Regions from separate parts of the Defluviitalea raffinosedens genome, predicted to be linked through region 2. Evidence: predicted binding sites of a transcription regulator. Region 2 holds the regulator's gene; the other holds the start of a gene.
The links. Region 2 encodes NrdR, which represses ribonucleotide reductase genes. Its sites were predicted from a motif close to CACAANATNTTGTG; they were not measured.
Positions count from the first base shown of each region.

Region 1: a site for NrdR is predicted at 3,116-3,129, ahead of JOD07_RS14160 (vitamin B12-dependent ribonucleotide reductase). Genes of this name have one in related genera too.

Region 1 is NZ_JAFBEP010000028.1:9,820-14,823, forward strand. It holds gene dapB (4-hydroxy-tetrahydrodipicolinate reductase) at 49-807, shown strand; gene JOD07_RS14145 (cob(I)yrinic acid a,c-diamide adenosyltransferase) at 833-1,363, opposite strand; gene JOD07_RS14150 (single-stranded DNA-binding protein) at 1,496-2,221, opposite strand; gene JOD07_RS14155 (Mur ligase family protein) at 2,250-2,921, opposite strand; gene JOD07_RS14160 (vitamin B12-dependent ribonucleotide reductase) at 3,160-5,004, shown strand, end outside.
Region 2 is NZ_JAFBEP010000004.1:98,990-103,993, forward strand. It holds gene JOD07_RS04805 (anaerobic ribonucleoside triphosphate reductase) at 1-1,895, opposite strand, end outside; gene nrdR (transcriptional regulator NrdR) at 1,915-2,376, opposite strand; gene JOD07_RS04815 (YlmC/YmxH family sporulation protein) at 2,560-2,823, opposite strand; gene sigG (RNA polymerase sporulation sigma factor SigG) at 2,956-3,729, opposite strand; gene sigE (RNA polymerase sporulation sigma factor SigE) at 3,815-4,552, opposite strand; gene spoIIGA (sigma-E processing peptidase SpoIIGA) at 4,577-5,004, opposite strand, start outside.

The DNA.
Region 1 (5,004 bases), on a different contig from region 2:
AGTGCAGAGGTATTTTTCCCCTGCACTTTTTTCGAAAGGAGATTATATATGATAAAAATCATTATGCACGGCTGTAACGGAAAAATGGGTCAAGTCATTTCTTCACTGGTTGATGACAGTGAAGATTGCATGATCGCGGCAGGAATTGATCCGAATGTAAGCAAATCAAATCCCTATCCGGTTTTCAACAAAATTGATGACTGCGATATTCATGCGGATGTAATCATCGACTTTTCTACTGCAACGGCGGTGAAACCTCTGTTAGAATATGCCCTTGTAAAACAGCTTCCTGTGGTTATATGTACTACAGGATTGTCAGAAGACATGATAGACCTTATTAAAAAATCCGCAAAGAAAATCCCCATTTTCTTTTCTGCCAATATGTCCCTCGGAATTAATTTATTAATCAGCCTTGTAAAACGTGCATCTGAAATACTATCTGATGCGAATTTCGATATTGAAATTATTGAAAAGCATCATAACCAAAAAATAGATGCTCCCAGTGGCACTGCCCTTGCATTGGCAGATGCCATCAACGAGGCATTGGATCATCAATACACATACAAGTATGATCGTCATTCTGAGCGCAAAAAACGCGACAAGAAAGAAATAGGTATTCATGCTGTAAGAGGCGGTACTATTGTGGGTGAACACTCTGTCATTTTTGCCGGAAAAGATGAAATCATTGAATTAAATCATACAGCAATGTCAAAAGAGGTGTTTGCTGTAGGCGCCCTAAAAGCCGCAAAATTCTTAGCAGGTAAAGCTCCTGGATTATATAATATGGATCATCTGATTAATCAATAAATAAGGAACGCCCTCAGGCGTTCCTTTAAAATTCTATTCCTTTTCTTGCTGCAATTCCTTGATTAAAAGGATGTTTAACTGCTTTGATTTCAGATATGTAATCTGCTCTTTCTTTAACCCCTTCTGGAAGTCTTCTCCCCGTAAGTATGACTTCTATTTCTTGCGGCTTACGGTCTAACAGATCACATATTTCCTTTTCGCTGATTATATTATTTTCTATCGTTGCTAATACCTCATCTAATATGAGTATGTCACATTCTCTTGTATCCAGGACTTTCTTAGCAAAATTAATGCCATTTATAATTTCCGTTTTTAATTCTTTCTTTTCTTCTTCATTGAGATTCCAGAAAAAATCCCGGGGCTTTTCAAAACGAAATACCTTAAAATCTGGTTCCAACTTTTTTAATGTTTCAAGTTCTCCAGTCGAAGAAGATTTTAAGAACTGTATCATAATCACTTTTAAGCCTTGTCCAATAGCCCTTATTCCTTGTCCAATGGCTGCCGTTGTTTTACCTTTTCCTTCGCCGTAATAAACTTGAATCAATCCTAAATTCATCGTTTTCACCTCACCTTCCCATTATAGTATTATGTTCCTACGATTTCAATTATAATTTCATATCTTTGTCCATAACAAAGAAAAACATCTTTTTATAATCAGAATAAAAAGATGTCTTTCATGTTCCTGTCATTATGAATTGCTTAAATCATTGATAATTTCATCTTGCTTATTATTATCTTGATCTATTTCCATTTTTGAAATGGAAACCTCATAAGCAACCTTAGAAATCACTTCTCCACTCTCCAGCTTCTTTTGGTAACTTCGACTCTGAATTCTTCCCCATACTTTTAAATGATCCCCTACTTTCAAATACTGTGCGTATTTTGCATTTCTTCCCCAGGCAATGCAGGGAATATAATCGGACTTATGATAGGATCGATTAACAGCAAGCAACATATCTGTTATTTCCCTTCCAAAAGGGGTTGTTCTGTAAATGGGATCTTTGCAGATGAAACCATCCAGGAATATTTGATTGACATATTTTATTTCATCCTGATTTTCCAAAAATTTGATATCAAGTGTAAAAATCGTAAGAATCAATCGGTTTTTACCTTGATCATATTGATTGTACGAACGAAACTGTCCCTGGATTTCAACGACCTCATTTAACAATTCTTTCTTATCCGCCAGAAGACGTTCCGAAATCGTTACAGGAAGTGTATCTGAAATCTCACTTAAGCGAGGTATCTCTACTAAAAAAGTATAAAACCCCTCTCCATAAACTCGATGGCTAAATTTGATATCTTCAACCACTTTCCCTACAATCGTTACCTGGTTGTTTTGCACAAGATGCTCAGTCACTACTCTCACCTCTCCCTTATTATCCTTATGTTCTTTAATTGCTTTTTCTATCATTATCATCTTTATTCCCTATTTTCTCTTTTTAGAAGTATTTTTTTATAAGTATTTTATTCGGAATCGCAACATCATTAATCAATGCAGCAGTAATAGCTGCCAACGCACTATAAACTTCCTGATCGTTTTTGAGAGGTAATGTAACAGAAAACTCCTGGGGTTCCAATTCTCTGCCGCTGAAAGTTGTTATCGTCCTTTGCACACAACATTGAACCCGTCTGCTAAACTCGTCCTCCTGTATACTGGAAGCCGTTATACTTGCTTTGGGATTAAAGCCATAAGTAATCAAATGAGTTTTATTACCCTTTAATAATTTAAATACACTTCTGTCATCTACATTGACTATACTTACAGCATCTTTAGCCAGTGTAAAAAAAAGTTTTCTCTCTTCAGAATACAAGGCATTGTAGTTATAATCTTCCTCAGTTCTTCCCATGGTGTAGATCAGAACATCAAAATCAACATTGGAAAACCAGTTGTTAACAAGCCCTTCTTCGGTAATTTTAACAATAAGCATTTCTATATTACTTTTACTTAATGCGTGAATATACTCTTGAAAAGTAATTTCTTTATTATGAAGCCAAGTACTTAAGTTCTCTTTAAGTACACTGACTTTCATTCCCGAACTTTTACACAATTGAGCCAAAAGATTAACAGCAGCCGTTTTTCCATGGTTTCCAAGTATGCCTACTTTCACCATATAAAAGCTCCTTTTTTGTCAAAATTCGATACTACTAGTTTTCGTATTATGACTTATAGTTATGTATATATTTCGTCAAAATCTGTCTTGAATTTCTGACTATATATGAATCAATTGGTAAAGTGGATAGAACCAAAAAAGCAACTATTTAAATGAAATATCGAACTAGATATTGCATATTTTTAAAATAATGATACAATATATAGTACACTATATCCAAATTGTGGAGGAAGCAATAATGAATCTTAGTAATTTACTTTTTCGCCATTACACAAAAGAATTAGAAAACTCATCTAAAACAGTTTATGATTTATTTCAATGGAAAACCGTTGATATAAGAATCATGGACTATAATACAGGAAAAGTCATAACCAATATGGAAAATGTCGAATTTCCTGAGCACTATTCGCAATCTGCCTGCGATATTATTGCGAGTAAATATTTTAGAAAAAAAGGAGTCCCTAACGACAGAGGATATGAATACTCCTTAAAACAAGTAGTACATAGAATGGTATCCTTCTGGGTAGAAGCAGCTCTTAACGAAGGTTTATTCGATGAAAGCAAAAAAAGTATTGTCTACGATGAATTGGCATTTATGATGCTGAATCAGATGTGGGCACCCAACAGTCCTCAGTGGTTCAATACAGGATTAAAAATGTCATATGGCATCGATGGACCTCCTCAAGGACACTATTATTATGATGAACATTTAAAAGATGTGGTGTTAGCAAAGGATGCTTATACAAGAACTCAAGGATCCGCCTGTTTTATCGTAAGTGTCGAAGACTCATTGCTGGGAGATAAATCTCTGACAGATCAACTGGTCACTGAAACTCGCCTGTTTAAATACGGTTCTGGAGTTGGAAGCAACTGGTCTTCTATCAGGGCAAAAGGAGAACCCCTGTCAGGAGGAGGAAAATCCTCAGGACTTTTAAGCTTCTTAAAAGTATTCGACCGTAATGCTGGTGCCATCAAATCCGGTGGAACCACCAGAAGAGCTGCAAAAATGAATGTATTAGACATCGACCACCCTGAAATTGAAAATTTTATAACCTGGAAAGCAAAAGAAGAAGATAAAGTGGTTGCCCTGGGCAAAATGGGATACTCTACTCACTTTGACGGGGAAGCTTATGAAACCGTATCCGGTCAAAACGCAAACAATTCTGTGCGTATAACGGATCAATTTATGAATTTATTAAGCGATAAAGATGCTACATGGACTTTGAAAGGAAGAATTGATTCCAGTATCAATTGCGAAGTGCCTGTTGCAAAACTTTGGAATGACATTGCTTACTCTGCGTGGCGATGCGGGGATCCTGGCGTTCAATTCGATGATACCATAAATGCCTGGCATACATGTCCTGCCGGAGAAGATGGAAAACTGAATGCAAAGCATAACAGAATCAATGCAAGCAATCCCTGTTCAGAATATATGTTTTTAGATGATACGGCATGTAATCTTGCAAGCATTAATATTGTAAAATACTATGATGCTGAAAACGATGTTTTTGATGTCGAAGGATACCTGCACACCATCAAAATGGTGCAAATTGTGCTGGAAGCAACCATCCACTGGGGACAATTCCCCACAAAGGATATTGCAAGAAAATCCTATCACTTCAGAACAACAGGCTTAGGTTTGACCAATCTCGGTGCACTCTTTATGTTAATGGCAAAACCTTACGATTCTGAAGAATCAAGAAATATCGCTGCTTCATTAATGAGTATATTGACAGGTTATTCCTATTATATTTCTTCTTTATTTGCCAAAGAAGTCGGGCCCTTTACTTATTTTGATATCAATAAAGAATCCATGCTTAGGGTAATTGGCAATCATGCGAAAGCTGCCAACTATGATGAATGTGAAAAAGATTTCGAAGGCCTGAATTATAAGCCGATCGTAATAGACCATCAGCTTCTTGTTAAAGAAGGTTACAGAAATATATCGGACTGCCTAAAAGTGGTCTGGGAAAAAACATTAGAGAGCGGAAAAACCAATGGTTTCAGAAATGCACAAGTTTCTGTACTTGCTCCAACCGGGACCATTGCCTTTGCCATGGACTGTGCAACAACTTCCGCTGAA
Region 2 (5,004 bases):
CCGAAACGCTTTTTGTCAATGGCAGTAAATCTTCCAGACAATCCTTCTGCAGGAGAGGCAATCAAAGAAAAATTAAGTCCATATTCTTCACAAGCTTCATCCATACGTTTTCTCATATGTTCAACTATTTCTAACCCCAATTCTTGTGCTTCTTCGGATTCTCCATGATGTTTGCCGATAAGCGCTTTCAATGCCTCAGCCAATCCAATAAATCCCATTGTTAAAGTACCATGTTTAATAACTTCCCTAATCTCATCATTCCTTCCAAGTTTTTCAGAATCGATCCATATTTTTTGTCCCATTAAAAATGGAAAGTTTTTAACTTTTTTCTTTGCTTGGATTTCAAATCTCTCTAATAATTGTGTTATTACTAAATCGATGGTTTCATCCAGTTTTTGAAAAAAGACCTCCACATTTCCCTTCGATGTAATTGCGATATAAGGTAGATTCACAGATGTAAAACTTAAATTCCCTCTTCCATAAGTAATCTCTTTACTGGGGTCATAGTGATTAGCGATCACTCTGGTTCTGCAACCCATATACGCTACTTCTCCCTCAGTACCATATTTATCATAGTAAATTTTATTAAAAGGTGCATCTAAAAAACTAAAATTAGGGAAAAGTCGTTTAGCGCTAACTCTACAAGCCAATTTAAATAAATCATAATTAGGATCTCCTTTTTCAAATGAAATTCCTTTTTTTACCTTGAAAATGGATATGGGGAATATTGGAGTTTCGCCATTTCCAAGTCCTCTTTCGGTTGCCAATAAAAAGTTTTTAGAAACCATCCTGCCTTCCGGTGACGTATCCGTTCCAAAATTTATACTGCTGAAAGGAACTTGCGCTCCTGCCCTTGAATGCATTGTGTTAAGGTTATGAATAAAACCTTCCATTGCCTGAAATGTTTTTTCATCTACTTCCTTTGCTGCATGCTTTGAAGCAAAATTTTGTGCTTTTCTTATTATTTGAATATCATCTATATTTAACAGATTTTTAAGTATTTCTAATTCTGTATCTAAATATTCAGTGTTCATCTCCAATTGAGGTTTTAAACCTGTTTTCATAATGGTTTCATCTATACCTTTATTAGCTATTTCTTTGGCTTCTTCAGCAGAAAGGTCTAGTAAAAATTCCAGGGATTTCCCCAGGTTAGATTTATATAGTTTTATATATGTTTTTGCCACCCCAGGAGCTAATCCATAGTCGAAATTAGGAATGGACTGCCCTCCGTGCATATCATTTTGATTACTTTGAATAGCAATTGCAGCAAGAGCTGCGTAACTGAATATATCCTGTGGTTCTCTTAAGTAACCATGCCCTGTTGAAAAACCATCTTTAAATAATTTGATAATATCTATTTGACAGCATGTTAGTGTCAAAGTTAGAAAATCCAAATCATGTATATGTATTTTCCCTTCTTGATGAGCTTTTGAATGTTCAGGATTTAAAACATGAAGATGATAAAATTCTTTAGCACCTTCTGACCCATATTTAAGCATAGCTCCCATAGCCGTATTTCCGTCTACATTTGCATTTTCTCTCATCAGGTCATTTTCTTCAGCTTCTGCATATGTAATTCCATGGTATGTTTTCATCAGTCTTGTTTGACTTTCCCTGATTTTTGTTCTGGCTGCTCTGTACAAAATATATGATTTTGCGGTTTTGGCATGACCTTTCTCAATTAAAATTTTTTCTACACAGTCTTGTATCATTTCAACGTCTGGAAGTTCATTTTCAGGTAAAATACGGATCAGATATTCAAGAACATCATTACTTAATTGCTTTGCTGTTTCGTAATCATGACCTCCAACGGACATGGCTGCTTTATAAATAGCTCTTGCAATCTTTTCTTGATTAAATTCTACAATTCTTCCATCGCGTTTTTTAATTTGCATTAGCACTCTAAAAATCCCCCTATTTATTTTTTTCCTGTAATAGCTTGGTTAACTCTTCCATAAAAGTGTTGATGTCTTTAAATTGTCTATATACAGAAGCAAATCTGACATAAGCAACTTCATCGATCTCTTTTAATTTTTTCATAACTAATTCACCAATCTCTGTACTGTTTACTTCTTTTTGAAGTGTATTGGATATCATATTCTCAATATCATCTACAATACTTTCCATCTGATGAAGAGGAATCGTTCTCTTGTTACATGACTTTACAATTCCATTTAAAATTTTGTTACGATCAAATAACTCTCTTGTTCCATCTCTCTTAATGACCATAATTGGAATTGTCTCTATTTTTTCATAAGTAGTAAAACGTTTCTCACAATTTTCACATTGCCTTCTTCTCCGAATAGAATTATTTTCTTCTGCCGGCCTGGAATCGATTACTTTGGTGTCTTCACAATTACAAAATGGACACCTCATTTTGTCGCCTCCTTCAAAATCATATTTAAATCCTATACCAGGATCATTCTTTTATAATTAAACTTTTACACAAAAAATAAAACAATATTTTGTGTATATTAAAGTATAATCCACAAAATATTGTTGGTCAATATTTTTCATAGTATTAAGCTAGTTATTTTTTACTACCTTTTTCCATCGTTTTTAATATTCCGATTCAACTAAAACATCATCACCTGTAACATCAACTAAAATGATATCTTCACCAATTTTTCTTATTTTGCTCCACGGAATTTGATATTCCATATCTTTTCCAAAAAACCCCAAGAGTTTTCCGGGCCCAGGTACAATAATTTTTTTAATTCGCCCTTCATTTAAGTCAATTTCTATATCACATATATATCCCAATCGGCAACCATCTATAGTACTGATTACTTCTTTTTGCTTCATATCATAAATTCTAACCAAATCCAATACCCCCTAAAAATACTATATTACATTATATTCAAAAGATTATTCTGAATAACTCTACAAAACAATAGAACGCATTAAGACGATGATCTGTCATCTTATATGCGTTCTTGACTGAATATAAGTGCATTATATATATTTTCTCATATGTTTAAGTGCAGTTTTTTCTAATCTTGAAACTTGAGCCTGAGATATTCCAATTTCCTCAGCAACTTCCATTTGAGTTTTCCCTTCAAAAAAGCGTAGCGACAGGATATGTTTTTCTCTTTCATTAAGTTTCTTCATAGCTTCATTAAGAGCAATATTTTCAAGCCACATTTCATCTTGATTCTTATTATCACTGACTTGATCCATAATATATAAAGCATCACCGCCATCATGATAAACGGGTTCAAATAAGGAAATAGGATCCTGTATTGCGTCCAGTGCAAATACAACATCCTCTTTTGGAATTCCTAATTCTTCAGCTATTTCACTAATTGTAGGTTCTTTGGAATTTTGATTCATTAATTTTTCTTTTACCTGCAATGCTTTATATGCCGTATCACGGAGAGATCGACTTACTCTTATAGAATTATTATCTCTTAGATATCTTCTGATCTCTCCTATAATCATTGGTACTGCATAAGTTGAAAATCGAACATTTTGTGTGACATCAAAATTATCTATTGCTTTAATTAATCCTATACAACCCACTTGAAATAAATCATCCACATGTTCTCCACGATTATTGAATCTTTGTATAACACTTAATACTAATCTTAAATTACCTTTAATATATGATTCCCTGGCTTCCTGATCTCCTTCTAATATCCTCTTAAACAATTCTTCTTTTTCTTCATTACTAAGAACAGGCAGTTTTGAAGTATTTACACCACAGATTTCTACTTTGTTAATTGCCATACCGTTCCCTCCAGTATAGTTAAAATTCTACCTACTAAAAATGATTGCCAGAGAGAACTAAATTATACATTTGGTTGAATTTGGCTTAATGCATTCTATTTATTTCCTTTCTCAATCTATATATAATTTTTTTCTCTAACCTTGATATATATGACTGTGAAATCCCTAATAAATCTGCAACCTCTTTTTGTGTTTTTTCCTTGCCTTCTGCCGTAAGGCCAAATCTCAGTTCTACAATCTCTTTTTCACGGTTCGAAAGCTTATCCATTGCTTTATTTAATAAATCACGATCAACTTCATCTTCAATACTTCTATATATAATATCTGGATCTGTACCTAATATATCCGACAATAATAATTCATTGCCATCCCAATCTACATTAAGGGGTTCATCTATGGAAATCTCTGTCTTTAATTTATTCGTTCTTCGCAAATACATAAGAATTTCATTTTCAATACATCGTGATGCATAGGTTGCCAATTTAATTTTTTTATCTGGTTTAAAAGTATTAATTGCCTTTATAAGTCCTATAGTTCCAATAGATATAAGATCTTCCACACCTATTCCTGTGTTCTCAAATTTTCTCGCTATGTAAACAACCAGTCTTAGATTCCTTTCAATTAAAACTGATTTTACATATAAGTCCTGTTCTCCTCCCAATTGATTAATAAGAGAATCTTCTTCTTCTTTGTTTAAAGGTGGAGGGAGAATTTCGCTGCCTCCAATGTAATATATGAAATCTTCTTCTATTAAATTTAAGGCTTTTAATAATCTATTCCAATAAAAATAAAGTCTAAATTTAAGTTTATAAATCACTTTCACGTTATTTCCCCCTATCAATTACATTTATGCGATGTTATGAAATATATCTGGATGAAGCAATGCTTGATACCTATTGTCTTTTGAAAGTCTTTGATTGTATATTCCTATAACTACATCTTTTAATACTGTAGAAGTATTATCATGTTCTATAACTTCAACTTGATCCGGTCTAAAGCCCACAAGCATACCATTAGGCATGCCTAAGCTTGAAAAAGGAATCATTCTTAACTTAGCCTTGATAGGAGTTTGAATTATGGATTGGGTAAGTAGACTTAAATCATTCTCTTTATTATCATAAAACAATTTTTGAATGGATTCAGGTAAAAATGCTTTAACTGAAGAAAATTCTACAACAATAACGGGGCTTTGACTAAAAGGATCATATAGTGCATTTCCCGTATCGAGAAGCGCACTGGCATCAATTTGCTGTCCGTTAAAGGAAATCTTGATGC